Regions from separate parts of the Tatumella citrea genome, predicted to be linked through region 2. Evidence: riboswitches for the same ligand, from Rfam matches in the RefSeq annotation. Region 2 holds a riboswitch; each other region holds the start of a gene.
What was found. Region 2 has a riboswitch for thiamine pyrophosphate ahead of thiC (phosphomethylpyrimidine synthase ThiC). Riboswitches for the same ligand answer to the same signal wherever they lie in the genome.
Positions count from the first base shown of each region.

Region 1 (10,922 bases), 1.1 Mb from region 2:
GCCGCGGGCTATCAGGTAACTGTCGTTTCACGGGGTGATGTGGTTATCCCTCAGGTCCGGGAATTCCCGCCGGATCTGATGATTCTCGATTTAATGTTACCGGGCAAAGACGGATTAAGTATTTGCCGTGAGTTGCGCCAGTTTTCCGACCTGCCAGTGATTATGCTGACTGCCCGCAGTGAAGAAATCGATCGCCTGCTTGGGCTAGAAATCGGTGCCGATGATTACGTCTGCAAACCTTTCAGTCCGCGCGAAGTCGTCGCCCGGGTCAAAATCATTCTTCGTCGCTGCCTGGCTCGTCGTGATGAGTTGCCTTCTGAAAATATTCCGGGGCTGGAAATTGATACCGGTCGTTTTCAGGTCAGCTGGGATAACCAGCCAATAGAACTGACTCCGGCAGAATTCAGGTTGCTGAAAACATTGTCACAGGAACCCGGCAAAGTCTTTACCCGTGAGCAATTGTTAAACCTGTTATATGACGATTACCGCGTAGTGACCGACAGGACTATCGACAGTCATATTAAGAACCTGCGCCGCAAACTGGAAAATATGGACAGCGAGCAAACCTTTATCCGTGCGGTTTATGGCATCGGATATCGCTGGGATACCCATAAAAGCAGACTGCACTGATAAGCGTTTTAGCAGCAGAAGTGATTTACATCCCTGCACTGCCCCTCTACAATTCCCCTTCATTTTGTAGGGTCGAATTTTTTCGGCTCTGACAACACCCTGTGCGGGTGTCCTGACCTGATATCAGAAACGAGAATGACCATGTTTAAGCCTGAACTTCTTTCCCCTGCCGGTACCCTGAAAAACATGCGCTATGCTTTTGCTTATGGGGCCGACGCCGTCTATGCCGGGCAGCCACGTTATAGTCTGCGGGTTCGCAATAACGAATTCAGCCATGAGAATCTGCGCCAGGGAATTCAGGAGGCTCACGCACTGGGCAAACGCTTCTATGTGGTGGTGAATATTGCTCCGCATAATGCCAAACTAAAAACCTTTATCCGTGACCTGCAACCAGTGGTAGATATGCAGCCTGACGCATTGATCATGTCTGATCCCGGGCTGATTATGCTGGTTCGCGAGGCTTTTCCTGAAATGGACATCCACCTGTCGGTTCAGGCAAATGCCGTCAACTGGGCGACCGTGAGATTCTGGAAGCAGTTGGGACTGAGCCGTGTCATTTTGTCCCGAGAACTTTCTCTGGAAGAAATCGAAGAAATCCGCAACCAGGTGCCAGAGATGGAACTGGAAGTTTTCGTTCATGGCGCATTATGCATGGCCTATTCCGGACGTTGCCTGCTTTCGGGGTATCTGAATAAACGCGATCCGAATCAGGGCACCTGCACCAATGCCTGCCGCTGGGATTATCAGGTTCAGGAAGGAAAAGAAGATAACGTCGGCAATATTGTGGAAAAATACCAGCCCATTCCGGTACAGCAGGTTGAGCCCACTCTTGGCAGCGGTCCGGTCACCGACAAAGTGTTTCTGATCACCGAGAAAATGCGGCCTGAAGAGCCGATGAGTGCTTTCGAAGACGAACATGGCACTTATATTATGAACTCTAAAGATCTGCGCGCCGTTGCCCATGTGGAGCGGCTGAGCCAGATGGGAGTTCATTCGCTCAAAATTGAAGGACGCACTAAATCATTCTATTACTGTGCCCGCACAGCCCAGGTTTATCGTAAAGCGATTGATGACGCTGCGGCCGGTAAACCTTTCGATCCATCGTTGCTGGATACCCTGGAGGGGCTGGCTCATCGTGGTTATACCGAGGGATTTCTTCGCCGCCATACCCATGACAGCTACCAGAATTATCAGCAAGGATACTCGGTCTCAGACCGCCAACAGTTTGTCGGAGAATTTACCGGACAACGCCGTGAAGACTATGTAGAAGTCGCGGTAAAAAATAAATTTTTGCTGAATGATAGTCTGGAAATCATGACCCCTGCAGGCAATCTGACATTCACGCTGGATGAAATGCTGAACAGCAAAAATCAGCCAACAGACGTTGCCCCGGGCGATGGACATAAAGTCTGGATGCGGGTACCTCAGGATATCAACCTTGAATATGCCCTGTTATTACGTAACCTGCCGGTTGGAGCGACTACCCAGGCTCCACACGCGTCAGCCGTGCAGGCATAAGTTTCGCTATTTAGAATCTGATCACAGTTATCCGTCATTACAGTGGTTACAATTATCACACTATAACGAAGGATAAAGATTCTCTGATTACCTCAGAATCCACCTCATTCGCCCGCCTGGCCCCCCTGGCGGGTTTTCTTTTATCTGAGTTTCCCCGCTGCGGCAACCCACGGTTTTATGGTATAAATTCCGTTAATTCGCATGTCTTTTCAGGAACAGACGCATGAAATCCAGCAGTAAAGCCATGCTCATAGTCAACGGCAAAAGTGCTGCCGATGAATTCCTGCGCCAGGCTGTTTATCAGCTGCGGGATGAAGGGCATCAGATTGATGTCCGTGTTACCTGGGAACAGGGTGATATTAGTCGTTTTCTGGAAGAAGCCTGTTCAATTCAGGCCGATACTGTGATTGCTGCCGGTGGTGATGGAACGGTGAATGAGCTGGTTACTGCACTGGCAAAACTTGCCGTGGAGGCTCGTCCGCTGCTCGGAATATTGCCTCTTGGCACCGCCAACGATTTTGCCCGCTCCGCGGCAATTCCGGAATCCACACAAGCCGCTTTGCGGCTGGCTTTACAGGGCGACGTGTCGGCTGTCGACCTGGTGAAAGTGAATGAGCAACGTTATTTTATCAATATGGCAACCGGTGGATTTGGCCCCCGTATAACCACCGAAACACCGGACAAGTTAAAAGCAGCCCTCGGAGGTCTGTCTTACGTCGTCCATGGTCTGTTACGGATGGATACGCTGCAACCTGATCAGTGCGAACTGATCAGTGATGAGTTTCACTGGCAAGGCGATGCTCTGGTGATTGGTATTGGCAACGCACGTCAGGCAGGTGGCGGGCAGCAATTGTGTCCGACTGCTTTGATTGATGACGGGCTCCTTGATATTAGTATTGTCACTGCCGAACAGTGGCTACCGTCCCTGTTACATAATCTGGCAGGCACTCCGGGTAATCCGGGAGTGATCACCAGCCGTTGCCACCAGCTGGAAATCAAAGCCCGACACAGCATGACTTTTAACCTGGACGGAGAACCGCTACATGGTCACCATTTTCGGTTCGAACTGTTACCAAAGGCAATTAGCTGTCGGTTGCCTGAACACTGCCCGCTACTCGGCGGTCACACCGGGCAGATTTGACTAATTACCACCAACGATAAAAATGGTGCACCGGGCCGTTGCCCTGCCCGACCTGCAAACTGTCCGCTGCCGCAATTGCCCCGGAGAGCCACTGTTTAGCTGCTGACACAGTCGCTGGCCAGTCAGGATAGCGTGGCCGTAAAGCTGCCAATGCCGCCGAAAGAGAACATCCGGTGCCATGAGTATTTCGGGTATCAATACGCGGGGTGGTAAAACGCTGCTCAATCCCCTGACTCACCAGCCAGTCCGGACTTTCCTCCCCCCTCAGATGGCCGCCTTTAATCAATACGGCCTGACATCCGGTACTCAGTAACTGGTTTGCCTGGTTTAGCATTTCCTTTTCGCTGGTAGCTTCGCGGCATCCCAGTAGTGCCGCGGCCTCCGGCAGATTTGGCGTAATCAGCGAGACTTCCGGCAACAGTGAATCCCTTAACAGGGCTACTGCCTGTGGATCCAACAATGGATCGCCGCTTTTAGCCAGCATCACGGTGTCCAGCACCCGCCATGGCACTGCCGAATTCGACAGTTCGGCCACCAGCATACGAATGATTTCTGCGTTATGCAGCATCCCCAGCTTCAGGGTATCAATCCTGACATCGTCCAGCACCGCCAACAACTGTTCGCGGACGAACTCAGTCGGCACACGGGAAACCGATCTAACACCACAGGTATTTTGCGCCACCAGCGCGGTAACTACGCTGGTTCCGTAAGCTTCCAGCGCAGAAAACGTTTTCAGGTCTGCCTGAATTCCGGCACCACCGCTGGGATCTGTTCCGGCAATCGTCAGTGCATTAATGCGCAGCATCAGTCACCTCCTGGTGCTGGCCGTGGCGTAATTGCCAGATAGCATCAATCAGCTCAACGGCAAAACTGCCGGGCCCGGCAGACTGGCGGGCAGCCTGTTCTCCGGCCAGCGACATCAGTTGACAGGCCGCAGCTACATGATTAATCCTTTCCCCCGGCAATGCACTGTAGGCAGCAACCAGCGCCGATAGGCCACATCCTGTACCGGTAACCGCTGTCATTATCGGCGATCCGCCCTGCACTCTGATAATCTGACGACCATCAGTGACATAATCGGTCTCTCCGGAGACCACGACAATGGTCCGGTAGTCAGTCGCCAGCCTGACTGCGGCATCCACGGCCCGGGATGAATCCTCCAGGCTGTCGACCCCTCGTCCTCCGGAACCTGCCCCGGCCAGTGCCAGTATTTCTGAACCGTTGCCGCGGATCACCGCCGGTGAAGCATCAAGCAAACGACGACAAAAACTGGTACGCAATGGCAGTACGCCTACAGCAACGGGATCCAGAGTCCAGGGAACTCCCGCCTCTCTGGCAGCGTCCACCGCCAGCTGCATCGCTTCGGTAAGTTCCTGCGTTAATGTACCTACGTTGATCAGTAATGCGCCTGCATGGCGGGCCATTACCTGCACTTCCTGCGGATCGATCACCATTGCCGGTGACGCACCGGCTGCCAGTAAAATATTAGCGGTCTGGGCCTGTACCACCAGGTTTGTCATGCAATGTACTAACGGCGGCGCCAGAGAAAATTGCTGCCAGGATGCAGCAGACTGACGGGCAGAATAAACAGAGGTGATTTCAGACATTTCAACGCTCCTGACGGGCGTCAGGAAACAGATACCGGTGTTCCGGCATCAGACTTCCCTCCGCCGGCATTATCCGGTTCAGGTTCAACGGGTATTTCTCAGCCATAAATGGCACCCCGAGTCATTTGATTAAAATTTTGCGGTTATCACAGCGGACTAACCTTAATTGCGGATAGTAATGCCAACCGAAAGTCTTGTAAATCATAAAAGGCCCGCGTCTCCGCCCTCCCGATAAACTCAGACTTAGTCGCTGTAAAGGAATCCGCTTATCCCACTGGTTCACCGGGCTTTCGGGGAATCGGGTGGATAAATGGCAAACTGCGGGAAGATATTCACTGATCACGCCAGATTAACCATCATGGCACTGAAGGTTGATTAAGAACGCTGTTAAGGCAAGGGAAAAACTGAACAGGGCACGATTCATCAGAAATAATCACAACGGATTTTTCGCTGAACCGTGCCCCGGATTAACGGTGTTAAACCTGAGTTTTAGAACTCAACACTTGCACTCAGAACAAAATTAAGTGGCTCGCCTTCCGGCACACGTAAATTACCGCCGCTGGAAGTGTAATAATGTTTATTGAAAATGTTATTCACGTTCAACTGCAAGTGGGTCTTTTTACCAATCAGCTGATTATCCCAACCGATAAACGCATCAGCCACTATATAGTCCGGCAGAGTAAAGCTGTTGTCCGGGTCGCCCGCCCGGGTACCCATATACTGAGCGCCACCACCAATTCTGAAGCTGCCCGGCAACGGATTAACCTGTACAGTATGGCTCAGATAGACACCACCGGAATTCCGCGGCGCGTTCTGCAGGCGATTGCCATCGTTATCTGAATTAGTTGTGTCATTAACAATTTTGGCCTGGTCGTAGCTGTAATTAGCACTTAAATCCCAGCCCGGATAAATTTCACCGTTTAACTCAAACTCAACCCCACTGGAGCGGGCTTTATTCACCGAGTAGGTATTACCGTTCAGTGACAGCGGAATATTACGCTCATCAATGCGATACAGAGCAACGGTGGCTAACAACGACGGATTGATCTGCCACTTGCTACCCACTTCATACGTGGTGCCGTGTTCCGGTGCGGCAACATTTCCGTAGTCATCCGGGTCGGTTGACGGCGTAAAGGACTTACTCATACTGCCATAGAAAGAAACACTCGGTGTCAGCTTATAGATCAGTCCGGTTTGCGGCAGGAAGCGGTTACCAATATCGTTGTAAGATAAAGTCGATGCACTGCCCGTCGATTCACGCTGCTCATAATGTTGATAACGGGCGCCGGCAACCACTGTCCAGTGGGAAGTCAGATCGACATTATCTTTAAGATAAACTGAGCGGCTGTGGAGACGGTTGAGTAAATTCCTGCCAGCGGTCTTTTCTGTTGTGCTGTCGGTAATGGTCTCTAATCCATACACCGGATTGCTTAAGGTAAAATCTTTATTTACTTTACCGTTGAAAGCACGAGCGCGATAGGTCTGGTCCATTTCATAATCGGTACCAAACACCATATTATGCGTCATGCCCAGAATTTCCGGGGTACCAATGATATCCCAGGAAACATATTTCGTTTTGTGGTTAAAGCCACGGAAGGCATCCGGACGACGGCTCACCACCCCGGTGGTAGTATTAATGGCAGTAGCCGTCACGGTATTACTGCTGTACTGACGCTGGTTCATTCCCAGGGTGACGCGGGTAGACCAGATATCGTTAAACTGATAATCCCAGTGGGTATTAAATGTCTGATTACGACCCCATGCGTGGTTGGAATAATCATCAATACGGGTTTTATAACCAATATTAATCGGTTTGCCATTAACAAACGCAGTTCCACGATCGTAAGGAATATCATATTCAAAGCTTTCATAACTGACAAAAAAGCTGGCTTTATCGCCATACCACTGTAATGACGGCGCGATTAAGTTATGTTTATCAGTACCGAAATTACGCCAGTAACTTTGATCTTGTTTTTCAGCAATCAGACGGAATGCAAAACCTGCGCCCAGAGGCCCGGTAACATCAATACTGCCTGCCCCGCCACCGGTGCTGTTATAATGCCCGCCAACAATGGTATGCCAGTCGTACTGTGGCTTTTTACTGACTACATTGATCAATCCCCCCGGATTTAAAATTCCGTATAACAGGGACGAGGAACCTTTCAGTACCTCAACATGATCAGTAGTAGCATCCAGATTCAGCCCCTGGCTGCTGCGGATGCCATCACGGAAAATAGAACCGTCTGAGTTGGAGCCAAAACCACGACGGGTAATCCCGTCCTCGGTTCCCCCCAGGGTATTTGACTGAGCGGTGCCACTGACAAAGCGCATAGCGTCAGCCACGCTGCTGGCCTGGTAATCTTCAAGCTGCTTATTGGTCACCACACTGATTGACTGCGCTTCGTCAAGTTTTGAGGTGGGTGTTTTGCTGGCAATCGAAGATTCCGGGCTGGAATATCCGGTATCAGCTTGTTGCTTTGCGGTATGTGCCGTTACCGTCAGGGTATTACTGTCGTCAGCAGCATAGCTATTGACTGAAGAAATTAATATTCCGCCAGAAACGACAAGCCACATTTTACTTAACGGGAACTTGTGGTGTCTGAAGTTTTTATTTTGATTCATTACTGCCTTTCCCAGATTCTTAACACGGGTTGTGTTGCTTGGTTAATTGCGATGAATTCCCGTACCCGGTTCAAATGGAACAGTAATGCCCGAAGACAGGAATGATAATTAATTTGTAACAAGACACAGTTGCAAATGAGATTAATAATCATTTCAACATGAAAAAATGTAGTAGTAAATAAAAAATAAATCTTATTCATTACATTTAAGCCGCTGAAACACCACAATATCTATAGACAGCTAATTAAATTTTAAATCAAAAATATCAACAACCTGAAAAACACACCTTGCAAAAACAAGCTCAAAAAAAGATCATAAAGGCAAAAATACCTACTTTTAATGGTGTTTATTCACTACCGAAAAATGTAATGAATCCTGTGAAGAAAGTGGCCAAAAGCATCCTGCCTCGCCCGCTAAACGGCCGACATAACCCCGGGGATGCCCCCACCAAAATCAATGTGTTATCTCCTGCCATCCGTGGTTTGAAATTACAAAAATAATAATCAACATGTTATTAATTAATAAGTAACCGCTCTTACTACAGGTTGTTAACTCAGTAGTAAAGTAACGGTAAATGTAAAAGCCTCCATTTACCTATAAAAGGGAGTCAGTAAAATAATTATTCTTTGCCCGGCTAAACCCTGATCACTTTTAAAGCCGGGGAAAATACAATTAGTAAATAAACCAACAGGTTGATATCTGTTACACCGGCACCGTGACTGTCAGGTAATCCAGACCTGGTCTGTTATTTTCTGTTCTTCAGACCGTGTTTGTTTAAAAACTAAGATTAAAAACAGACGGGTTTATATCACTGCGGGTTTAACTTCACAGTACCGATTGATTCCACCTGAACTCAAACCTCTGGTAACCAGGCTGATTTTAGCTCTGCCGCCCTCGTGTTATCTCTGTTATTATATCGCTATCTGTATACAGGCTTACGGCAACACCAGTGTTGCTGCACTGCCATACTGGCTGGCCTGCCCCTGTTAATCGTCTGAGAGTAAACCCTGTGACCCAACCTTTTGCTTCCCTGTCGCTGCCTGCCGCGCAGCTAGAAAACCTTGCTGAACTTGGTTATACCACCATGACGCCAGTACAGGCCGCAGCCCTGCCGGAAATTTTGCAAGGCCGTGATGTTCGTGCACAGGCCAAAACCGGCAGCGGTAAAACTGCAGCGTTTGGTATCGGGCTGTTACTAAAGATTGATGTCTCACAGTTCATTCCCCAGGCAATGGTATTGTGCCCGACCCGTGAGCTGGCAGATCAGGTGACCAAAGAGCTACGGCGACTGGCACGCTATATTCCAAACCTGAAAATTCTCACCCTGTGCGGCGGTCAGCCTATGGGGCAGCAACTGGCATCACTGGCTCATGCACCTCATATTGTCGTAGGCACACCAGGCCGTATTCAGGAACATCTGGGCAGAAAAACTCTGGATGCCGGACAACTGAAAGTACTGGTTCTGGATGAAGCTGACCGGATGCTGGATATGGGATTCAGTGAAGCTATCGACGATGTCATCAGCTATCTGCCGGTACAACGCCAGACATTACTGTTTTCTGCCACTTACCCTCAGGGAATCGAGAGCATTAGTGCGCGGGTACAACAGCAACCGGTGAGTATCACCACCGGTGAAGTCTCCGCATTACCGGATATTGAACAGCAGTTTTATGAAGCTACCCGCGGTGAAAAACTACCACTGCTACAGACGCTGCTAAGCCACCACCAGCCAGCCTCTTGTGTCGTGTTCTGTAATACCAAACGCGACTGTCAGGAAGTATATGATGCACTTACCGACTCCGGCATCAGCGTACTGGCTTTGCATGGTGATCTGGAGCAACGTGACCGGGATCAGGTGCTGGTTCGTTTTGCTAACCAGAGCTGCCGCGTACTGGTTGCTACTGATGTGGCAGCTCGTGGACTGGATATTAAAGAACTGGCTATGGTGGTTAACTACGAACTCTCTTTTGACCCGGAAGTCCATGTTCACCGTATTGGCCGTACCGCTCGTGCCGGTCACAAGGGCCTGGCGGTCAGCCTGGTTGCCCCGTCTGAAATTCAGCGGGCGAACGCGCTTGAAGATTATATTAGCCTGAAGCCTCAATGGTTGCAGGCCAGCAGTTTATCCGCCACCTCCACCGCCCCGATGGAAGCGATAATGGTAACTTTGTGTATTGATGGCGGGCGGAAAGCGAAAATCCGGCCAGGCGATGTAGTCGGTGCTCTGACCGGGGAAGCGGGTCTGGCTGCCGATATTATTGGTAAAATAGATATGTTTCCGATGCATGCCTATGTCGCTATTCGTAAGTCTGCGGTCACCAAAACCTTTCGCCAGCTACAGCAGGTGAAGGTCAAAGGGAAAAACTGCAAAATCAGAGTACTTAAGTAGCCGTTACCGGGATGACTCGTTTAACGGGCCATCCCGGCAATACTGTGGTTACCCTCATCTGCTATGCCAGCAGCCTGCCACCATCATGCTTAAATGCAGCATCGCATGATACAGTGCCCTGTGGCTTATCACCCGTAGCCCGGGCTTTTCATGCTTCCGCTTTCAATGCGCTTCGGCCTTCAGTTGCAGTAGCTTCAGTTGGTCACTGCGCTGCGCCTCATTAGCCAGATTCTGAAAGTCAGGCCAGTGATAGTAACTTTGTGTTGCCGGCAACTGCTGCCTGGATTGACCGGTAAACAGACGTAATTCTCCCAGCGCAGCTATCGATTCTCCCGCACAAACCACTGGCAGAGTAAGAGGCAAACTGGCCTCAGGCTCACCCGGAACCGGGGTCGGGACACGATCTTCACCAGTCAGATAATTACGCTTAAGCACTAAAAATTTTTCAGGCACTGCTCTGTGGCTGTTCCACCATACACCGTCGAGCATATCGAAATGAAAACGAGTTCCTTCAGGAGATTCGGCGCCAAGCTGCAACAGTGCTTCCGGTAACACGGTAGTCATTGCCGTGTTAAAACCACGTTTACTGTAACCATGCCCGGTCAACAAAAGAGTTGCGGCCAGGCGAACCCCGACCATATTCGAATAGAGATCTTCAGGGGAAAATGCAGAAATTCCCTCAGAAAATCCGGGAACCGATTCAAATCCATACCACTGCGCGATTTCGTGCCAGGCTGCTATCTGAAATGCCACTCTTGCTGCTATCCAGACAGCCAGCGTATAAGCAGTAGCGGGATCGTCTGGCGGCCGAAAAGCGTTGAATACCACGACACGTTTTGCCAGTTCATCTTCACCGGGCAAAATGCTGAAGGCTTTTCCCAGCTTTGGGTAAAGCTGGCTGAATATCCAGAACGTCATATCTGCACTGTCCCGGATATGGGCAGTATCGATAAACCCGCCACGCCTGGTATAAATTATGCCATTGTGCTCCTGGTTAAGTCCGGTCAGTGCCAGC
Region 1 covers NZ_CP015579.1:2,789,200-2,800,121, forward strand. Annotated here, with positions in the region: gene baeR (envelope stress response regulator BaeR) at 1-630, shown strand, start outside; gene trhP (prephenate-dependent tRNA uridine(34) hydroxylase TrhP) at 772-2,148, shown strand; gene yegS (lipid kinase YegS) at 2,372-3,289, shown strand; gene thiD (bifunctional hydroxymethylpyrimidine kinase/phosphomethylpyrimidine kinase) at 3,294-4,094, opposite strand; gene thiM (hydroxyethylthiazole kinase) at 4,081-4,896, opposite strand; TPP riboswitch at 4,935-5,025, opposite strand; gene A7K98_RS13400 (TonB-dependent siderophore receptor) at 5,386-7,518, opposite strand; gene A7K98_RS21395 (hypothetical protein) at 7,806-8,018, shown strand; gene dbpA (ATP-dependent RNA helicase DbpA) at 8,528-9,907, shown strand; gene A7K98_RS13410 (DUF4056 domain-containing protein) at 10,070-10,922, opposite strand, start outside.
Region 1: linked by a shared signal. The riboswitch ahead of thiM (hydroxyethylthiazole kinase) and the one ahead of thiC (phosphomethylpyrimidine synthase ThiC) in region 2 are both predicted to bind thiamine pyrophosphate.

Region 2 (10,922 bases):
ATCCCAGCTCGATTTCCCAGCGATGCTTATAAAGTTCTGCCACGTCAGTCGCCGGATAACGCATCGCATCTGTCATGGAAGTGACTACCTGCCGTTCCGTCCCGTTCACTTTCCGCCTGATTAGCCTCACTATGAGTTCTTCCGGCAGGCCTTTCCATTGCTTTCTGGCCTGAGGCGTGGTTTTCAGTCGTATCAGTTCGTCCTGCCTGCCGAGCTTTCGTACCACTTCATACTGAGTGTTCTTTTTCAGCGGCGTTAGCCAGTGGCGATTTTCACCTGCATTATGCCAGTCATGTAACAACCCTAAAGAGTAAAAGCCCTTATCAAACAGCGTAATACTGTTATCCGGTGCATTTTCTGCCAGCTGAGCGGCCAGCCGCATTTCGTTGATATCGTAGCGACCTGACACACTTGCACGCAGCAGATGGCTGCTGAGTTCCATCAGACACACCATACGAACCTGAGGATAACCGCGTTCACCATGCTGATTAGATGCTTTGCCGAAGGCCTCTGCATTTTCAGGAGTGTCCTGGGTATGCCAGACAACGCCATCAACAGCATTAAGCGTCAACCCGTGCCAGAGGGGATGTCTGGCTTCTTCGTGCCAGTGTTGTTGAGTGAGATCAAACAGGACCCGGATGGCATCTTCGCCCAGTGTTTTTCGGCGGGCAATCACAGAGCTGGGTGCGGTAAATGACCGTCCGGTCCGGTCAACAATATCCATCAAATTCACGATATGGCTCATGGGCTTATTGTTGAATATGGCCATACCGATAACCAGCCAGACCATCGACTCAAGGGGAAGTTTACGCTTACGCAGCGTGACGGTATCAGTGAGGGAAAACGCCTGTCGGATGAGGTCAGGAGAGAGCAGGTCAGAGAGGCTTTGTACTTCTTCGGGAGCAGTGAGATTAATAATGCCGAGAGCTTGCGAAAGTTCCATTTAAAAAGGGTCCATGTCTGCACATGAACCCTTTTTACACCAACCACCGGATCGGTCAAATGATCCTTAAACGATCGGCATTAGGCTTCGGCCTGCTTTTTTTATTGCTGGCGTTCTTCAATCTTCCGGCTACAGATCTTCGGCTGTTGGCTGGTTATGGCATAAATTATCGGTGGTGGCTTTCAGTAATTGTGTGCCCTGCGGACCTTGCAGCCAGGAGATATACAACGGAGCTGTACCAGATTTACTCTGACTAATCACCTGTAATGCTTCCGGCCCCAGCCCCGCCTGAACCTGTTGGTGATCACAGGTGATGACCGTATTCCTCTGCTGCCATATGCCCTGCTGCAGGCGTATTTTCCCTGCCTGTAATGCGTTACTGATGCTCAACATCCTGCCGGCATCAAACTGATAAAGCTCAATCGTTTGCTGGCTGACGGATTCGCGGTGGTTTTTCAGCTGACGCTGCATAAAACTGACATTACCCTGATTATCAAATCTCAGAGTCACATCGTCTGATGTAGCACCACTGATATGTCGGCTGACAGAAACGAGTTTGTCATCGTGCCAGTGATATTCCGATTCTTCGCTCACTCCCTGGTCGAACGGCGTATACAGGACACGTATCGTGACATCATCAGAAGCGGTATTTTTTCGCCATAAGCGGACGACACCCCGATCGGCAAGATAGCCAGAGGCACTGAATGGCGGGAGTTTCTGGGAAGAACTGCAGCCTGCCAGCAACAAACAGACCAGGCTAAAAATACTTTTCCGTCCGGTGAAATACATTTTCTCTCCTTCATATTCATGACAGCCGGTCAGAGCAACGAATGAGATAATTATACAAAGGAAAGCAGCAGACAGGGATGAGACAGAAGCTGAAGATAATAAACAGAAGGGGCAAATTGCTGCCCCTTCTGTTAACTAAACGTTTCGCACCCGGGGTGCAACGCTTATTTAACGGCGTCTTTCAGAGCTTTACCGGAAACGAACGCAGGAACGTTTGCAGCTGCAATTTTGATTTCTTTACCAGTCTGCGGGTTGCGGCCAGTACGTTCTGCACGGTGGTTAACTTTAAAAGTACCGAAACCAACCAGCTGAACTGCATCACCTTCTTTCAGAGACTCAGTAATCGCAGCCAGAGTAGATTCCAGTGCAGTTTTAGCCTGGGTTTTAGACAGGTCCGCTTTTTCTGCGATCACATCAATCAGTTGAGTCTTGTTCATAAGTTATCCTTAAAGTGTATTTATCGCCTGCTAAGCAACGAATGCGAGTGAAAAGCCAAATGTTCCGACACCCTTCAGTCTGCACACACCGATAGCCACAATTTTTAGCCCCCCAAATGTAGACCAGACAGGGGGCTGATGTGAAGCCTTCTGGTATGCTAAATCAGGCCTGAAATCACGTTTTATCGTCTTACTGGTTAAAACTTATACCGATATTGCTAATTCCGGCTTCCCGCAGGTCAGCACGCAGCCCTTTGATCAACTCCAGATCGCGTTCTTCGCAGTCTGCGAGCAAGCGGAATATTTCCCATTGCAGGTCCCATTCGTCAATGACGGCCTGGTTCTCTCTGAGCTCTTCATCGGTCATTTCCCGGCCAGCCTGAGTCATTTCCAGCATAGCAACAGTCGTGATAGATGTTTTACTCACTTCCACTGCGTAGGTCAAACTTTCACCACTTAACAGGGCGTGGAGTAAATCACTCAGTGCTACACAGGCATCTATTGCCGGGTAGACACCATAAACATCAAAGGCTTCTCCATCAGGGATAGCCTCTTCAAGCTTCTCAAGTTGAGAATCGAAATTAACTTTAGCACCCTTCACCACCAGCGTTTCCCAGACGAGGTCAAGAATACGCCGATAAAGATGTGGATCTGCAAATTCAGTCTGCTGACAGAATGCCTGATAGTTCGGATACATACGCTCACACAGACAAGCCATGAAGGTCACATGTTGCCAGCTTTCCAGTTTTTCCAGACGCAGGTGAATGGGGTTACGTAACATGACAAGTACTCATTATAAATTAGCTGGCAGAAGTGTAACGCAAAAGCCACCATTTCACAGCGTTATTGTGGTTCCAGCCAGCGCTGAAAGCCTTTGCGCTGTGAAGCAACGGCATCAGCAAGTCGGGTGGGTTCAGGTAAACGATAGCCGCGCAGGCATTGCTGAGTCCAGTAAAGTGCCATTTGCTGGCTCACGCGGTGGCCAACAGAAATAAACAGCGGATTACAACGTTGCTTACTGCGCAGTACCCAGCCAGCCTGCTGCTGCCGGAATAATAATGGCTGGCAGGCACCCACTTCTTCCGCCAGTGGCAAATAGTCGCCACATAACCGGCTTTTGGCCACACCAATCGTCGGCACATCGGCCAGTAAACCAAAATGGCTGGCCACGCCTAAGCCCCTGGGATGGGAAATACCATGCCCGTCAATAAACAATAACTCCGGGCGATGTTCCAGTTGCTGCCAGGCTGCCTGTAAAGCAGGGCATTCACGAAAGGAGAGATAACCAGGAATATAGGGCAAGGTGACCGGAACCCGCGCAACACGGTGTTCCACCATTTGCAGAGACGGCCAGCGTAGCACCACAAATGCAGCCCTTGCCACGGCGCCCTGCTGCTCAAAACCGACATCTCCTCCACCAATAAAGGCCGGAGAGAAATCCTCGCTCAGTCCTTCACGGACAACTTCTGCTGCCCGTGAAAGCTGTTCAGCTTTAAGCGCCGCAACGTCGGCTGACATTATTTATGGTATGCCGCAGACAGGCGGTGAACGGCCTCAACAAAAGCTCCGGCATGCTCAGGAGGTACATCCTGATGAATACCGTGACCGAGGTTGAATACATGTCCTTCACCCTGACCAAATCCTTCAAGAATGGTCGAGACTTCCTGCTCAATACGCGCCGGAGGGGCATAGAGAATCGAAGGGTCCATATTGCCCTGCAAAGCCACCCGATGTCCGACCCGCTGGCGGGCATTGGCGATATCAGTTGTCCAGTCCAGACCAATCGCGTCACATCCGGTATCTGCAATCTCCTCCAGCCACTGCCCACCACCTTTAGTAAACAGAGTCACAGGAACCCGGCGGCCTTCATTTTCATGCAGCAGACCATCAACAATTTTATGCATGTAATAGAGCGAGAAATTCCGGTAATCACGACCGGTTAATACGCCACCCCAGGTATCAAATACCATCACGGACTGCGCTCCGGCACGGATTTGTGCATTCAGATACAGAATGACACTCTCTGCCAGTTTATCCAGCAAGGCATGCAATGCCGAAGGATCGCTGTACATCATTTTTTTGATTTTGGTAAAGGCCTTACTGCTGCCGCCTTCGACCATATAAGTGGCCAGCGTCCACGGACTGCCGGAGAAGCCAATCAGCGGAACCTCACCCTGCAGATTTTTGCGGATGGTACGCACTGCATTCATTACATAACCCAGTTCCTGCTCCGGATCCGGGATTGGCAAATTTTTGACATCTGCCGCGCAGCTTATCGGAGAAGAAAAACGGGGCCCTTCACCGGTTTCGAAATACAGCCCCAGCCCCATCGCATCCGGAATTGTCAGAATGTCAGAGAAAAGAATAGCTGCATCCAGAGGATAACGGCGCAAAGGTTGCAGAGTTACTTCACAGGCTAGTTCAGCGTTCTTACACAGTGACATAAAATCACCAGCTTCTGCCCGGGTCTGCTTATATTCAGGCAAATAGCGGCCTGCCTGACGCATCATCCATACCGGAGTCACATCCGTTGGCTGCCGCAGTAAGGCACGCAGATAACGGTCGTTTTTTAATTCGCTCATAATCAGGCTCTCTCGAAATCAGGCGCGTATTATATACACAAACCCATACTTGTTCTAACTCTGCACCAGTAAGGTAACGTTTCTGTTACCTGCCGGTTACTCCTCATCCTGCCGGCATAATGCTACCGTATCCTCAATCAACCGGCGTGCAATAGTTCCCGGAGGAGGAAGCTGTGGTAATTCATCGTAACGATACCAGCCAGCATCCAGCAGCTCTTTCGGATCGATGCGTATCTCGCCGCTGTCATAATCAGCCAGAAAAGCCATCATCAGCGATTGTGGAAAAGGCCAGGGTTGTGAGGCGACATAACGCAGGTTTTTGATTTTAATATTGCTCTCTTCCATAACCTCACGGGCAACAGTTTGTTCCAGAGTTTCTCCGACTTCGGTAAATCCGGCTAAGGCGGTGTAAATTCCGTTACGATGCCTGACATGCTGCGCCAGCAATAACTGATCTCCCCGGCGGATAACAACAATAATGCAGGGAGCTATCTGTGGGTAATAACGCTCATGACAATGCCCGCACAGACAGGCAAATTCTGTCCTGCTACGATGCATTTCCTGGCCACAATAACCGCAATAGCGATGAGAGCGATAAAATTCTGCCAGCTGAACTCCGCGTCCGGCCATTCTGAATAACCCGCTGTCACCCTGTAGCAATTGGCGTAGTGACGCCATATCCTGAGGTTTTGAGTCATCCACCAGCCAGACAGTTTCGCCCTGCCATTCCCCTATCGGCTGGCCACGAGAACCACTGAGCGAAAAATCCTTAGCGTTGCCGTGGGGAAGTTCTCCCCCGGGTAACCAGAGTTTATTCAGCTGACTCACTACCCACCAGCCGCTGTCTGAAGCGGTTATTTCGCGTTCCATCAATCATCACCTTATTGTTTTTCTGATATATCACGACGATCACTGTGAACCCCATAGTACCACCCACCAGAGTAATGTCAGCGTCTGGCAGAAAAATGCAGCCGTTCACACAGAAGACCAACCTGACAAACACCAGGGGCTTGTACTTCACACTGAACCGCTCTATGCTGAGCCACGGTGACTTATCACCCATGGCTGCATCATCTAAATTTTCTGCAGCCTGTTATCTTGTCGGAGTGCCCCCCGGGGCTGAGACCGTTAATTCGGGATCCGCGGAACCTGATCAGGTTAGTACCTGCGAAGGGAACAAGAGTACAGTTCAGCCTGAGTGTGCCTGCCGGCATATCTCTCTGTCACTCCATCCGAACTCCGGACAAGCGTATTTCTTTGATTACAGGAAATAGAGCTATGTCTGAAAAATTATCCCGTCGTGAAAAACGCGAACAAGCACGTAATTTCATTAATTCACTGAGCAGTCAGTCGTTTCCGGCCTCGCGGCGTCGCTGGCTCACCGGGTCACGCCCGGATATCAGAGTTCCGGTGCGTGAAATACAACTAAGCCCAACCCGGATTGGCGGAACGACTGAAAATCCTGTTGTTGAAGAAAACGAAGCGATTCCTGTATATGACACGTCAGGTCCGTTTGGTGACGAAACCGCTACCCCGGATATTCATCGTGGTATTCCACGAATTCGCCAAGCGTGGATTGAACAACGTCAGGACTCGGCAGATATTCCTGCCACCAGCTCAGCCTATACCCGCGAGCGCCTGGCAGATGAAACCCTCGACGACCTGCGCTTCCAACATTTGCCTCAGCCCCGTAAAGCATTGTCAGGGCACTGTGTTACCCAGTTGCATTATGCCCGTCAGGGAATAATTACTCCGGAAATGGAGTTTATTGCCCTGCGTGAAAATATGGGGCGTGAGCGGATTTCCGGTGAGGTATTGCTTCAGCAGCATCCGGGCAAACATTTTTTTGACCCGCTCCCGGAAACCATCACTGCCGAATTTGTGCGCCAGGAAGTGGCTGCCGGTCGGGCAATTATCCCGGCCAATATTAACCATCCGGAATCTGAACCGATGATTATCGGTCGTAATTTTCTGGTGAAAATCAATGCCAACATTGGTAACTCTGCGGTTACCTCCTCTATCGAAGAAGAGGTCGAAAAGCTGGTCTGGGCTGCCCGTTGGGGGGCTGATACCCTGATGGATCTGTCTACCGGTCGGAACATTCATGAAACCCGTGAGTGGATCCTGCGCAACAGCCCGATCCCGGTAGGAACAGTACCGGTGTATCAGGCGCTGGAGAAAGTTAACGGGATCGCTGAAGATCTCAACTGGCCGATCTTCAGAGACACGCTGCTGGAGCAGGCTGAGCAAGGTGTCGATTACTTCACTATTCATGCCGGTGTCCTGCTGCGCTATGTCCCGATGACCGCAAAACGTCTGACGGGGATCGTTTCCCGTGGTGGTTCCATTATGGCGAAATGGTGCCTTTCGCATCATCAGGAAAACTTCCTTTATCGCCATTTCCGGGAGATTTGTGAAATATGTGCCAGCTACGATATTTCTCTGTCATTAGGTGACGGGCTGCGTCCGGGCTCCATTCAGGACGCGAATGACGAAGCACAATTCGCTGAACTGCATACTTTGGGAGAACTGACTAAAATTGCCTGGGAGTATGATGTTCAGGTCATGATCGAAGGTCCGGGCCACGTCCCGATGCATATGATTCAGCGGAATATGACTGAGCAGCTGGAGCATTGCCATGAAGCTCCATTTTATACCCTCGGCCCGCTGACCACAGATATCGCGCCTGGCTATGATCACTTCACCTCAGGCATAGGTGCCGCGATGATCGGCTGGTTTGGCTGCGCAATGCTGTGTTACGTCACCCCGAAAGAACACCTCGGCCTGCCGGATAAAGAAGATGTAAAACAGGGACTGATCGCATACAAAATTGCTGCTCATGCCGCTGACCTCGCTAAGGGGCATCCCGGAGCACAAATCCGCGACAATGCTATGTCTAAAGCCCGTTTCGAGTTCCGCTGGGAAGACCAGTTTAACCTGGCTCTCGACCCGGAGACTGCCCGCAACTATCACGACCAAACCCTGCCACAGGAATCCGGTAAGGTCGCTCACTTCTGTTCGATGTGCGGACCAAAATTCTGCTCAATGAAAATAAGCCAGGAAGTCCGTGATTTTGCCAGCAAAAACCCGGGGCCGGCGGTCGTGATTGATGAAGGTATGCTGGAAATGTCTCAGCGTTTCCGCGACAGCGGTAGTGAAATTTATCAGCAGGTAGTGGCGGATGCGGAGGCGAAATAATGACGCAGAAATTTCCGCCGGTACCACTGCGCTGTGGGTTATACGCCGTAGTAGATAGTGTTGAATGGATAGCCCGGCTGCTGGATGCCGGGGTAATGACCCTGCAGTTGCGGATGAAACAAGGCAGTGCCGCCGAAAAAGAACAGGCCATCATCGATAGTATCCGTCTGGCGGCTGCCCGCCAGGCTCGGTTATTTATTAACGATGACTGGCAACTGGCCATTAAACATGGTGCCTATGGCGTACACCTCGGACAGGAGGATTTAGACACTGCGGATTTGGATGCGATCCTGCAGGCTGGCCTGCGTTTAGGGGTATCAACCCATGATAGTCATGAAATCGCCAGGGTTTTACCTCTTCACCCTTCCTATATCGCGCTCGGTCATGTTTTCCCGACAAATACCAAACAGATGCCATCTCAGCCTCAGGGGCTGGACAACCTGCGTCATCATGTCCGGCAACTGGCCGGAATACCTACCGTCGCGATTGGCGGGATAAGTATCGACAGAGCTGCTGACGTACTGGCCACCGGAGTAGGTAGTATTGCCGTCGTCAGTGCGATTACGGCAGCGGCAGACTGGCGAGATGCCGTGGCACAGTTGCAGTCACGGGTGGCTGAAGCACACAGAGGTACCGCAGATGCTCAGTGACCAGGATTTTATGCGTTACAGCCGCCAACTGTTGCTGGAGGAAATTGGCCCGGTGGGTCAGGAACAACTGGCCAACTCAACTGTTCTGGTCGTCGGGCTGGGAGGGCTAGGCTCACCAGCCGCTCTGTATCTGGCAGCTGCCGGTGTAGGTACACTGTTGCTGGCTGATGATGATTCATTGCACATCAGCAACCTTCAACGGCAAATCCTGTTCCGTAGCAATGACACCGGCAAACAGAAAGCGACACTGGCAGCCAGCACACTGCATGAACTCAATCCTTCGGTTCACCTGCATGCCCTGGCACAACGGATAGATGCTGAGCAGCTAAACCGCTTACCGGCCAGACCCACACTAGTCCTCGACTGTAGTGACAATATGGCGACCCGTCAGTTGTTGAATAGCTGGTGTATTGAACAACAGATCCCGCTGGTCTCTGCCAGTGCGGTAGGATTCAGCGGGCAGTTGCTGGTACTGACGCCTCCCTGGACGCAGGGATGTTACCGTTGTCTGTGGCCGGATTCGGCAGAACCAGAGCGAAACTGCCGTAACAGTGGAGTCGCAGGGCCGGTGGTTGGCATGATGGGGAGCCTGCAGGCGCTGGAAGCAATCAAGCTGATCGCTACCGGTCACAGTGCTGCGTCAGGGCAACTGATTCTGTTTGACGGTCGTGAACTGCAATGGCGTCGTCTGCAACTCACACCGGCTGCAGACTGTCCGGTATGCGGAGAAGCCCATGCAGATTACGCTTAATGACAAACTGATATCTGTCAGCCCTTCCTGTCCCCTTAGCCAGTTGCTTCAACAACTCCGGGTACGCCAGAAAGGTACGGCTTTGGCGGTCAATGGCCAGATAATCCCCGCCGCTGGCTGGCCAGAATATCTGCTGCAGGAGAATGATGATGTCGTGGTTTTTCAGGTCATTGCCGGAGGCTAACAATGTTAAAAATAGCAGATAAAACTTTCAGCTCTCGTCTGTTGACGGGCACCGGAAAATTTTCTTCACCAACCGTTATGCAGCAAGCATTGCAGGCATCGGGATCTCAACTGGCCACCCTGGCAATGAAGCGAATCGATCTCAACAGCCGACAGGATGATATTCTGGCGCCACTGTTGCAATCCGGCGTGATGTTGCTGCCAAACACTTCCGGAGCCAAGACTGCCGGTGAAGCATTATTCGCCGCACGCCTGGCCCGGGAAGCTTTGGGTACTCACTGGGTAAAACTCGAAATTCACCCCGACAGTCGCTACTTGCTGCCAGACCCGATAGAAACCCTGAAAGCCGCAGAACAGCTGGTAAAAGAAGGATTTGTGGTACTACCCTATTGCGGGGCTGACCCTGTGTTGTGTAAGCGGCTGGAAGCCGTCGGGTGTGCTGCGGTTATGCCATTAGGTGCGCCAATCGGCAGTAATAAAGGGCTGCTAAGCCGCGACTTTCTGCAAATCATCATAGAGCAGGCCAATGTCCCGGTGATTGTAGATGCCGGAATTGGTTTGCCTTCGGATGCCTGCGAAGCTATGGAGTACGGAGCTGATGCTGTGCTGGTGAATACTGCCATTGCCACTGCCCGCGATCCTGTCGCTACCGCCAGAGCTTTTGCGCTAGCCACCGAAGCCGGTTACCTGGCCAGAGGCCCTGCCGCTATTCAGCATCACGCCAGCCCAAGTAGCCCGTTAACGGCATTTCTTGATGCAGGGCTGGTAGAGGAGAACAGCAATGGCTGAATTCTCTGATTACTGGCAAACGCTGGATCAGAATGCATTACGTCTGCAAATCGACAGCCAGACGCAGCAGCAGGTAGAACGCGCACTGTCTGGTGCGGTGAGTGGTATCACTGGCCTGATGGCATTACTTTCCCCTGCCGCGGAAGCTTATCTCGAACCTATGGCTGCCAGAGCACAGCAACTGACGCGCCAGCGTTTCGGTCACACGATTAATTTTTTCGCACCACTCTATCTTTCAAACCTGTGTGCTAATGAATGTACCTACTGCGGCTTTTCAATGAGCAATCGCATCCGGCGCAAAACACTCGACGGGTTGGAGATTAGCCAGGAGTGTGAAGCGATACGTCAACTGGGTTTCAATCAGCTACTGCTGGTAACCGGTGAACATCAGACCAAAGTGGGAATGGATTACTTTCGCCGGCATCTTCCGGATATCAGACGCAGATTCAGCTCACTGATGATGGAGGTTCAGCCATTAAAGGAACAGGAGTATCGGGAGTTACGCGGCCTGGGTCTGGACGGTGTGCTGGTATATCAGGAAACCTACCATGCCTCCTGCTATGCGACACACCATCTACGGGGGAATAAGCAGGATTTCTT
Region 2 covers NZ_CP015579.1:3,898,550-3,909,471, forward strand. Annotated here, with positions in the region: gene A7K98_RS18480 (IS4 family transposase) at 1-943, opposite strand, end outside; gene A7K98_RS18485 (DUF1481 domain-containing protein) at 1,073-1,732, opposite strand; gene hupA (nucleoid-associated protein HU-alpha) at 1,897-2,169, opposite strand; gene A7K98_RS18495 (YjaG family protein) at 2,360-2,950, opposite strand; gene nfi (deoxyribonuclease V) at 3,013-3,687, opposite strand; gene hemE (uroporphyrinogen decarboxylase) at 3,687-4,751, opposite strand; gene nudC (NAD(+) diphosphatase) at 4,848-5,621, opposite strand; TPP riboswitch at 5,844-5,944, shown strand; gene thiC (phosphomethylpyrimidine synthase ThiC) at 6,030-7,949, shown strand; gene thiE (thiamine phosphate synthase) at 7,946-8,599, shown strand; gene A7K98_RS18525 (HesA/MoeB/ThiF family protein) at 8,589-9,350, shown strand; gene thiS (sulfur carrier protein ThiS) at 9,334-9,534, shown strand; gene A7K98_RS18535 (thiazole synthase) at 9,537-10,322, shown strand; gene thiH (2-iminoacetate synthase ThiH) at 10,315-10,922, shown strand, end outside.

Region 3 (10,922 bases), 450 kb from region 2:
ATATCTGCCGGGAGGGACCGGCATTCCCCGGGGTCATAGCCTGATGTGTGGTTTTGTATTTGTTTGTATTAAAGCTCAGACATTGCTTGACGTCTGTGCGCTTGCTCTGGACAATCCAGGCTCAGTTTACGTGAGGAATGTTTATGGAAGTCTGGATCCAACACCTTCTGACTCAGTCACTGGAGTGGGCTTTGTTTGCGGTCGCCGTGGTGACTTTTTTTGAGTCTCTGGCGCTGGTGGGGTTGATCCTCCCGGGAACGGTGTTGATGGCAAGTCTTGGCGCACTGATTGGCAGCGGAAAAATTGGTTTGTATCCGGCATGGGGGGCAGGGCTGGCAGGGTGTCTGCTGGGCGACTGGCTTTCCTTCTATATAGGCTGGCGTTTCCAGGGCCCTTTGCATCGCTGGAAATATCTGCAAAAGCATCGCAATTTACTGGACAAAACTGAACATGCCCTGAATGAACACAGTGTGGCAACGATTCTGATTGGCCGGTTTGTTGGTCCTACCCGGCCATTGATTCCACTGCTGGCGGGGATGCTGGAATTACCAGTGAAGAAATTTCTTCCGCCGAACATTATTGGCTGTATTTTGTGGCCGCCGGTTTATCTGTTACCCGGTATTCTGGCCGGAGTGGTGATTGACGCACCTCATAATGCGCAAACCAGTTTATTTAAGTGGCTGCTACTGGCCGAAGCTATCGCTCTGTGGCTGGCTGTCTGGACCGGGTGGCGTTGGTTACGCGGCACCAAAAAACAGGACTGGGCCAGCAAACTGTTGCCGGCCGGTCGCCTGCGCTGGCTCGCACCGTTACTGATTATTCTGGCCGTTGCCGGGCTGGTGGGTTTACAGTTCGATCCGATGATGCCGCATTTTCGACAACTATTATGGCGGGTATTTATTGCCTGATTGTCGCGGGTGAGATGCCGAGCAGTTCTGCATCCGCAACCTCTCCGTTAAGCAGTGTCTGACTCTCTCCCTGCCAGACAATGTGACCATCATTCACCAGCAAAGTCTGTCCGGCAATTTGCCGGACATCTTCCAGATTATGTGACACCATCAGTAATGTAATATTATGAGCGGTGCACATTTGATCGGTCAGTATCAGCATTTCCTGACGCAGTGCCGGGTCCAGTGCCGAAAAAGGTTCATCCAGCAATAACACCGGTTGTTGACGTAACAGACAACGGGCCAGTGCGACTCTTTGGCGCTGCCCGCCTGATAGTTGTCCGGGGAGTCTGTCCAGCAGTCCCTGCAATCCAACACTGGCGGCAATATCTGTTACCTGTTGCTGCTGCTGACGGGTGAGCCGCAGTCCCGGATGCAATCCAAGCCCCAGGTTTTGCCCGGCGGTCAGATGAGCAAACAGGTTATTTTCCTGGAACAGCATCGATACCGGCCGTTTGGAAGGGGGCAATCGGGTACAGTTTTTCCCGTCAATCCATAGCTCACCGCCACTGAGTGGCAAAAAGCCGGCTATCATACTGAGCAGAGTACTTTTACCCGCGCCGCTGGGGCCAAGAATGGCGACCCGTTGGCTCCGCGCTATCTGCATTGAGAAGCGCATCGTTTGTGACTGATAGTGATAGGTCAAATCATTCAGCGTCAGCATGATTTCCTGCAATTTTTTCAATCAAAGTGAACAGTACAAAACACACCAGTAACAGCAGCAGGGCACTGACTGCTGCCTGTTGTCCGCGATAGGCACCAATCTGCTGGTAAAGGTAGAACGGCAGAGTCCGGAAATCATCGCTGCCAAATAACGATACCACCCCAAAATCACCTACCGACAGTACGCAGGCAAAGGCCAGTGCCTGAGCCAGCGGCCGCTTCAGTGCCCGTTCTTCAACCAGACGTATTCTTTGCCAGCCCTGAATTCCCAGTGACAGACAGAGCTGGTTATAGTGTTGGGCAATATCACGCATTGGCGTATCCAGAACTTTTAGGGCATAGGGCATGGCAATCAGGGCATTCACCAGTACAATGATATTTTCCGGAGAATCCGGGACCCCGCTGGTGCTGTTGTAAAACATAAAAATTCCGCTGGCCAGTACGATTCCTGGCATCGCAAGGATCAACATACCGCTGGTATCAAGCAATTGCGCTGGCAGCAGATTTCCGCGCAGCCGCAACTCACGACTACTCCACAGTAGCATCATGGTCAGGATGACTGATAACACCCCTGCGCGTACTGCAATACTGACAGAATTCCAGGTGGCTACCCAAAGTCCGGACTGACGTAATGAACTGAACAGATTAGGGTTCAGACCATTAATTACCACCGCCAGTACAGGCGGGATCAATAATAACAAAGTCAGAATGATCACCAGACTGTCGGTAATTCTGGGGCGCCAGCGATCGTCCGGGGAACGCCAGTGACTGACCAGCGGACTGTTACCAGCCAGCGTTGTATTTAGCCGCAGGCTGAGCAATACCAGCAGCAGACAGAAACTCAACTGAACCAACGCGAGTACTGCGGCTTTCTCCGGGTCGAAATCGTAACTAAGTGCCTGGAAAATCGCCAGTTCCAGTGTCGTTGCCCGTGGCCCGCCGCCCAACGCTAGTACAATGGCAAAACTGGCAAAACAGAGCATGAAAATCAGCGCAGCCACCGGCAGTAACTGGCGTTTCAGCCAGGGCCACTCCAGCCAACGGAACAGGTAAAATCCCTGCATATTGAGCTGTGCTGCCAACTGACGCTGTTCGGCTGGGATCTGTTCTAAAGATTGCAGCAATAACCGGGCTGCCAGTGGCAGGTTAAAAAAGACGTGTGCCAGCAAAATCCCTTGCAGACCATAGACAGAAAAGCTGTAGTGGAACCCGGCAAGAGTAGCGAGGCTTGCCAGCCAGCCATCTCGGCCATAGACACTCAGCAGACCAAACACCGCCACTAATACCGGCAGTACCAGTGTCATTGCGCACAAGCGGAGTAGCAGTTTTCGGCCCGGAAAGCGGCGTCGGTAGAGTGCTCTGGCGACCAGAATCGCCGGCAGCACAGAGAGTAAGGTGGATAATGCTGCCTGCTCAAAGGAAAAAGCGATGACATGCCGCAGATAAGGATCGCTCAGCCAGCGATATCCGTGAGTCAGAGGTGCATTCCAAAGCAGGCTTGCGAAAGCCAGCAGCGCTATACCACAGGTGACCAGGGCTGCCAGCAGCCCTGGTATTAACCAGCGAGGCATCAGTGGCTGACTGCGTTCTGCCATGCGCTAATCCATGCATCGCGGTGAGTAGCGACTTCTTCAGGTGTAAACTGCAGGGCAGTTTTAGGAACCGTGAGTTGCTGATAACCCGCTGGCAAAGTGGTTTTTATGACCGGATACATCCAGTTCCCGGTCGGCAGCGTTTGCTGGAAGGCCGGGCTGGTGACAAACTGCATAAACTGTTTTGCCAGCGCCGGGTGTGGGCTGTCTTTCAGCCGGGCTGCCACTTCCACCTGCATATAGTTACCTTCCGGGAAGTTGGCGGCGGCATAATCAGAATTATGCTCCTCAATAATATGATAGGCCGGTGAGGTGGTGTAGCTCAGAACCAGATCACTTTCCCCTTTCAGGAACAGACTATAAGCTTCACTCCAGCCACGGGTCACGGTCACTGTTTTGGCGGCCAGTTTCTGCCAGGCAGCCGGAGCCTGGTCGCCGTAAACTTTTTGCATCCACAGCAGTAGGCCAAGTCCCGGAGTACTGGTCCGTGGATCTTCATAAATAACCCGCCATTTCTCCGGGCTTTCGACCAGTTGTTTCAGGCTGGTCGGGGGATTTTTCAGGAGTTTTTTGTTGTACACGAACGCAAAGTAACCGTAGTCATAAGGAACAAAGGTTGTGTTATTCCAGCCGCCTGGTACGGTGAGATGGCTGTAATCAACTGGTGTAGGTGCGAACAGGCCGGTTTTTTGCGCGGCATCCAACAGATTGTTGTCCAGCCCGACTACGACATCGGCTTTACTGTGTTTCCCTTCCATTCTCAGGCGGTTTAACAGAGCAACGCCATCACCGAGGGAGACATATTTCAGGGTGCAGTTGCAGTTAGTTTCAAAGGCTTTTTTAATGGCGGGTCCCGGGCCCCAGTCTGACGAGAAAGAGTCGTAGGTGTAAACGGTCAGTTCTGGTTTGGCGGCCAGAACCGGGGCAGATATCAGCAATAATACAGGCAGAACTTTTTTTAACACTTTGCGCTCCTTGAGGCGGGAATTTTTGTGCGCAAAGGATCTGAGTGAGTCAGTCTCAAATCCCTACGCCGGTGTTAACCGGATCAGGTTCTACGGGTATATCTCAGCAACAATGTGCACCCCGTTGAGAACGGCTTATTCTAGTCAATTCACGGCCGTGGTGAAAGCATCAAAGTTCCGGTGGAACAAACCAGGCTGATTTAAAATCAAACCAGCCCAGCGAATTCATCCGGATGCCACGCATGCTTCGTTGTCCCTGTAATGTCAGCCAGTGATGGAACAGTGGCAGCAGGAGATGGCGGTGATGTAATTGCTGGTACCACTGTTCTGTATTGAGTACCTTCTGGTGCCAGGATGGTAACGACAGCGAGAGTTCATCTCCCAGGCAGTGATGAAAAAGCGGCATTTCACAGACCAGGGCAAACACCGACCACTCCAACGGGGCGGTGAAGTTGCAACTCCCCAGCCAGAGATCGGCACTGGCATCACCGTTAAACCATTGCTGGTAGCTGACTTCTTTACTGATTAACCGGATGCCATGACGGGCGAGTAGTGGGCTCACAATCTTCACAATGGCCAGATGTTCAATATGTGAGCCGTACCAGCAGAGCGTGAGATGAGTAAGGCCGTCCGGCTTTTCTGACAGAGACTCATAACAGGTGTGTTGCCAGTCAGGTAACATCCCTCGCGCCGGAGACCAGAAGCGTTGGTGTGTTGAGGCGGCCTGTTGCAATAAATTGTCCGGGTTAAACAAATTACTCAGCCAGCGTCGTATTGATGGCTGGCGAGCAAGCGCTGAACGCTGATCGAACAACATAAAATAGCAACCTTGTTCCAGCCGGCTCTCTCCGGTGGTTTGCTGATTTTCATTTCCCTGTAATGTCAGGCCCTGATAAACAAGATCTTCACTGATTTCCGGCAATACCCAGATAGTGACATTGTCAATCAGTGGGCGATAACCAAAGTAGTCATCAAACGCTTCTATACGGAGCTGGCTTTTCTGGTTTTCCACCACGTAATAGGGGCCCGTACCGCTGGGTTTAGTGGCAAAGTCGGGCATGGTTTGCCATTCTGCGGGCAGTATCAGGGCAGCAACGCTGCCAAGCAGCCAGGGCAGCCATTCATCAGCAGAAGTCAGATGGATATCCACAATCCAGGCCGCCGGTGAGTCGATACTTGCCAGATGACAAAACAAAGGATGGTTGGTTAAGCGCTGCAGACTACTAATAATATCGGTGACCTGCAGTTCACGACCATGATGAAAGTGAACCGCAGGGCGAATATAAAATCGCCAGTGCAATGGTGAGAGCTGTTGCCAGTGATGGGCAATATCGGGACCGGTTTCGCCGGAAAGCTCATCAACCCGTACCAGACCATTAAATATTTGCCGGGCAATGTGAGTTTCACTGCGCCGTAGCGGTGAGCCCGGGAGTAAACTGAGCAATGGCCGGTAGTAGGGTACCCGCAGAATATGTCGCCCCTGGCGAAAGCTGCGGCCGAGCCTTGCCAGTATCATTTGCCGTACCCGTGACTGATCTCCTGTTAGTTGTAGTAACTGTTCAGTCTGGTCTTGTTCCAGAAGTGCTTCGGCTTGTTGTTGACGGAGTTCACCTGCGGTTATCTGAAAGTACAGCCCGGAGCGTTTTCCTCTGCCGGAGTGGCTTTCCCAGCGCAGCCATTGCTGCTGTTGCATACGATTTAGCAGGTTACGGATATGCCTGGCAGAACAATGCAGTTGTTCTGCCAGCTGTGCCAGAGTGGTTTGCTGGTCCTCACCGTGGCTCAGTTCCCACAGACGGATAAATTGCTCTTTCAGTCGTTTGGTTGTCATAAAAGAGGAACTCTTTTTTTAAACTGCTCAATATTAATTTCCTTATATTAAGAGCAGACTTCAGGTGAACGGAAGTCTGCGATGCCGGTTTTGTGCTCCCCGTCTTTTGTTCATCTTTCTCAAAAAAATTTGCGACATTTCGGGTGTTAATTGCTCTGCCGGCAGACAATGTCTGCCGGCTTTTCCCTATTTGTTATATGATCTTTCTATCGTCACATTTTGATGCGGATGTATTTTTCTATGCAAACCCCTGAGCCTCAGCCAGCAAAAGGCAACACCATATTTGTATTTTTTATGCTGGTGACCTTTATCGTCAGTATTGCCGGCGCGTTGCAGGCACCGACACTTAGCCTGTTTCTCAGTAAGGAACTGCATGCTGAGCCCTTTAAAGTCGGGCTGTTTTTTACCGTGAATGCCATAACCGGGATTCTGGTCAGCTTTTTGCTAGCTAAGCGATCGGATAAGAAAGGAGATCGCCGTAATTTACTGATGCTTTGCTGCATGATGGCGATTGGCAATGCCATTGTGTTTGCTTTTACCCGCAGCTACTGGCTGCTGATTAGTCTGGGATTATTGCTGTCGGCTTTTTCAACCGTGGTAATGCCACAGATTTTTGCACTGGCAAGGGAATATGCCGACTATACCTCGCGGGAAGTCGTGATGTTCAGCTCACTAATGCGGGCCCAGATGTCGCTGGCCTGGGTGATAGGCCCTCCGCTTTCGTTTGCACTGGCGCTGAACTGGGGGTTTATGACCCTTTATCTGGTGGCCGCGTCGTTGTTTCTGGTGGCATTGTTTTTTATCCGGCTTAGCCTGCCTTCGGTACCGAAGATTTTTCCGGAGGCAAATATTGCCCGCAGTACTGTCTCTGGCTGGAAAATACCTGGAGTACGCCGCTTATTTATTGCGTCGGTGCTGATGTGGACCTGCAACATTATGTACATCATTGATATGCCACTCTATATCAGTAGTACGTTGGGGATGCAGGAGAAGGTCGCGGGGATCTTTATGGGAACTGCGGCGGGTCTGGAAATTCCTGTGATGCTGCTGGCGGGGTTGATGGCGAAACGAATTGGTAAACGCCCACTGGTGCTGGCCGCAGTATTTGCAGGGGTGCTGTTTTACCCGGGGATGCTGTTGTTTCATTCGTTCCACAGTATGCTGATGCTGCAACTGTTGAATGCCATATTTATTGGTATTGTGGCCGGACTGGTTATGCTGTGGTTCCAGGATCTGATGCCTGGCCGGGCTGGTGTTGCGACCACTATGTTTACTAACTCTGTCTCTACCGGGATGATTTTTGCCGGATTATTACAGGGGAGTGTCAGTGACTGGTGGGGGCATGAGGCAATTTACTGGCTGGCCTCAGGATTGATACTGGTGTCACTACTGCTGACCTGGCGGGTGAAAGAGTCGGCATAACAGGCCGGAAACGAAAACCCCCTCAAAAGAGGGGGTATCGGCTAAAAACAGTGACTCAGCTGCGGCTTAACGCAGAAACACCGGCTGGCGGGTTTCGTAGGCCGAAATAGCCGCTTCGTGCTGTAACGTCAGGCCAATACTGTCCAGACCGTTAAGCATGCAATGGCGGCGGAAACTGTCCAGGGTAAACGGATAGTGTTTATCACCTGCGACTACTTCCAGTTTTTCAAGATCAACCAGGAATTCGATCCCCGGTTGTTCTGCGACCAGACGGAACAACTCATCCACTTCTTCTTCTTTCAGTTTTACCGGCAACAGCTGGTTGTTGAAGCTGTTTCCATAAAAAATGTCAGCGAAGCTTGGGGCGATAACGGTACGGAATCCAAAATCAGTCAGAGCCCACGGAGCATGCTCACGTGATGAACCACAACCGAAGTTTTCCCGTGCCAGAAGAATACTGGCACCTTTGAACACGGGTTTGTTCAGTACAAATTCAGGATTAGGGATTTTCCCTGCATCGTCCAGAAAACGCCAGTCATTAAATAAGTGCTGACCGAATCCGGTACGGGTTACTTTCTGCAAGAATTGCTTTGGAATAATTGCATCAGTATCGACATTGGCTGCATCCAGCGGCGCAACAATCCCGGTATGTTGGGTAAATTTAGTGGCCATCAGAAGCTCCTTAGTTCAGTTCACGGATGTCGGCAAAACGGCCCATCACAGCTGCAGCAGCGGCCATCGCCGGGCTGACCAGATGAGTACGCCCGCCACGGCCCTGACGGCCTTCGAAGTTACGGTTGCTGGTGGAGGCACAACGTTCACCGGCATTCAGCCGATCGTTGTTCATTGCCAGACACATTGAGCAACCAGGCAGGCGCCATTCGAAACCTGCATCGGTAAAGATTTTATCTAAACCTTCTTCCTCTGCCTGGGCTTTTACCGGACCTGAACCCGGTACTACCATTGCCACGATTCCCGGGGCAACTTTACGGCCCTTGGCAATGGCTGCTGCGGCACGTAAATCTTCGATACGTGAATTGGTACAGGAACCGATAAACACTTTATCAATGGCGACATCGGTCAGTTTAACGCCGGCATCCAGTCCCATATAGGCCAGTGCTTTTGCTGCTGAGGCACGTTCAACCGGATCGCTGAAAGATTCAGGGGCCGGAATGGCCTGATTAATTGCAATAACCTGACCAGGGTTAGTTCCCCAGGTTACCTGTGGTGCAATATCAGCAGCATCCAGAGTAACGATGGTATCAAAAACCGCGTCGCTGTCAGATTTCAGACTTTTCCAGTAAGTTACAGCCTCGTCCCACTGTTCGCCGGTAGGAGAGAACTGACGGCCTTTCAGGTAATTAAAAGTGGTTTCGTCCGGAGCAACCAGTCCGGCTTTAGCACCCATTTCAATCGCCATATTGCACAGGGTCATACGGCCTTCCATGCTCAGCGCTTCGATGGCCGGGCCGCAGAATTCCACCACATGTCCGGTACCACCGGCACTACCGGTTTTACCGATCACCGCCAGCACGATATCTTTCGCGGTAATTCCCACGGCAGCTTCACCGGTGACTTCAATTTTCATGGTTTTCGCACGACCCTGTTTCAGGGTCTGGGTTGCCATGACATGTTCAACTTCTGAAGTACCAATACCAAACGCCAGTGAACCAAAGGCACCATGAGTAGCGGTATGTGAATCTCCGCAGACGATGGTCATGCCAGGCAGGGTCATTCCCTGCTCAGGACCGATAACATGCACGATACCCTGGTAAGGGTGGTTCAGGTCATACAGCTGTACGCCGAATTCTTCGCAGTTTTTAATCAGTTCCTGCATCTGAATACGGGCCATCTCACCGGACGCATTAATATCACGGGTCTGGGTAGACACGTTATGGTCCATGGTGGCGAAGGTTTTGGATGGCTGCCGTAAACGGCGGCCATGAGCGCGTAAGCCATCAAATGCCTGCGGTGAGGTCACTTCATGAACTAAGTGGCGATCGATATACAGTAACGGGGTTTCGTTTTCTGCTTCATAGACGACATGTGCATCAAATAACTTCTGGTATAAAGTTTTGCTCATTTTTTATTTTTCTCCGGTGATAAAGCGGGCAATGATATCGCCCATTTCATCAGTACTGACAGAAGGACCCTGACCAGCTAAATCACGGGTGCGATGACCTTCTTCTAACGCACGGTTAACGGCGCGTTCAATACTGTCTGCGGCATCACCGGCGTTCAGGCTATAGCGTAACAGCAAGGCCAGTGACAAAATCTGTGCAATAGGGTTAGCGATGTTTTTACCGGCAATATCCGGTGCTGAACCACCAGCAGGTTCATACAGGCCAAAACCTTGTTCGTTCAGGCTGGCAGACGGCAACATTCCCATAGAGCCGGTGATCATTGCACACTCATCGGAAAGGATATCGCCGAACAGGTTGGAACACAGCAGTACATCAAACTGAGAAGGATCTTTGATTAACTGCATGGTCGCATTATCAATATAGATGTGTTCCAGTTCGATTGCCGGGTACTCTTTGGCAATTTCTGTCACAGTTTCACGCCATAAAATGGATGACTGCAACACGTTAGATTTGTCGACAGAAGTTACTTTACCGCGACGTTTTGCAGCTGACTCAAAAGCCAGACGGGCGATACGTTCGATTTCATAACGGTAATAGACTTCAGTATCAAACGCCCGCGTCTGATCGCCGCTGCCATCACGACCTTTCGGCTGACCAAAGTAGATACCACCGGTCAATTCACGGACGCACAGAATATCAAAACCTTTTGCGGCAATATCGCTACGCAACGGACAGAAAGCTTCCAGGCCATTATACAAGGCAGCCGGACGCAGGTTACTGAATAATTTGAAGTGTTTACGCAGTGGCAGCAGGGCGCCGCGTTCTGGCTGACCATCCGGTGGCAGATGCTGCCACTTTGGACCACCGACGGAACCAAACAAAACTGCATCGGCTTTTTCACATCCAGCCAGAGTTTCTGGTGGCAGTGGCTGACCGTGGTTATCAATTGCAATACCACCAACATCGTATTGCGCAGTGGTGATGTTAATTGAGAAACGCTGCCGGATAGCTTCCAGAACTTTCAGCGCCTGGGTCATGACTTCCGGACCAATACCATCACCCGGTAATACTGCAATATGATAGGATGTAGACATAATTACACAGTTTCCTTAGCTTCAGTCTTAAATTTACGCTGCAATTCTTTTTCAACCTGTTTGGCCTGCCAGATATTATTCAGGGCATTGACCATTGCCGTTGCTGAAGATTCGACAATATCTGTCGCCAGCCCGACACCATGGAATTTGCGATCGTTATACCGAATCACAATATCGACCTGACCCAGTGCATTTTCGCCCTGGCCTTTGGCTGACAACTGATATTTAACCAGCTCTGCCTGGTAACCAGTGATGCGGTTGATAGCCTGATACACGGCATCTACCGGACCGTTACCGGTCGCTGCTTCTTCTTTAACTTCATCG
Region 3 covers NZ_CP015579.1:3,445,715-3,456,636, reverse strand. Annotated here, with positions in the region: gene A7K98_RS16445 (DedA family protein) at 144-908, shown strand; gene thiQ (thiamine ABC transporter ATP-binding protein ThiQ) at 898-1,611, opposite strand; gene thiP (thiamine/thiamine pyrophosphate ABC transporter permease ThiP) at 1,595-3,205, opposite strand; gene thiB (thiamine ABC transporter substrate binding subunit) at 3,181-4,167, opposite strand; TPP riboswitch at 4,210-4,301, opposite strand; gene sgrR (HTH-type transcriptional regulator SgrR) at 4,337-5,998, opposite strand; gene A7K98_RS16420 (MFS transporter) at 6,239-7,420, shown strand; gene leuD (3-isopropylmalate dehydratase small subunit) at 7,487-8,092, opposite strand; gene leuC (3-isopropylmalate dehydratase large subunit) at 8,103-9,503, opposite strand; gene leuB (3-isopropylmalate dehydrogenase) at 9,507-10,598, opposite strand; gene leuA (2-isopropylmalate synthase) at 10,601-10,922, opposite strand, start outside.
Region 3: linked by a shared signal. The riboswitch ahead of thiB (thiamine ABC transporter substrate binding subunit) and the one ahead of thiC (phosphomethylpyrimidine synthase ThiC) in region 2 are both predicted to bind thiamine pyrophosphate.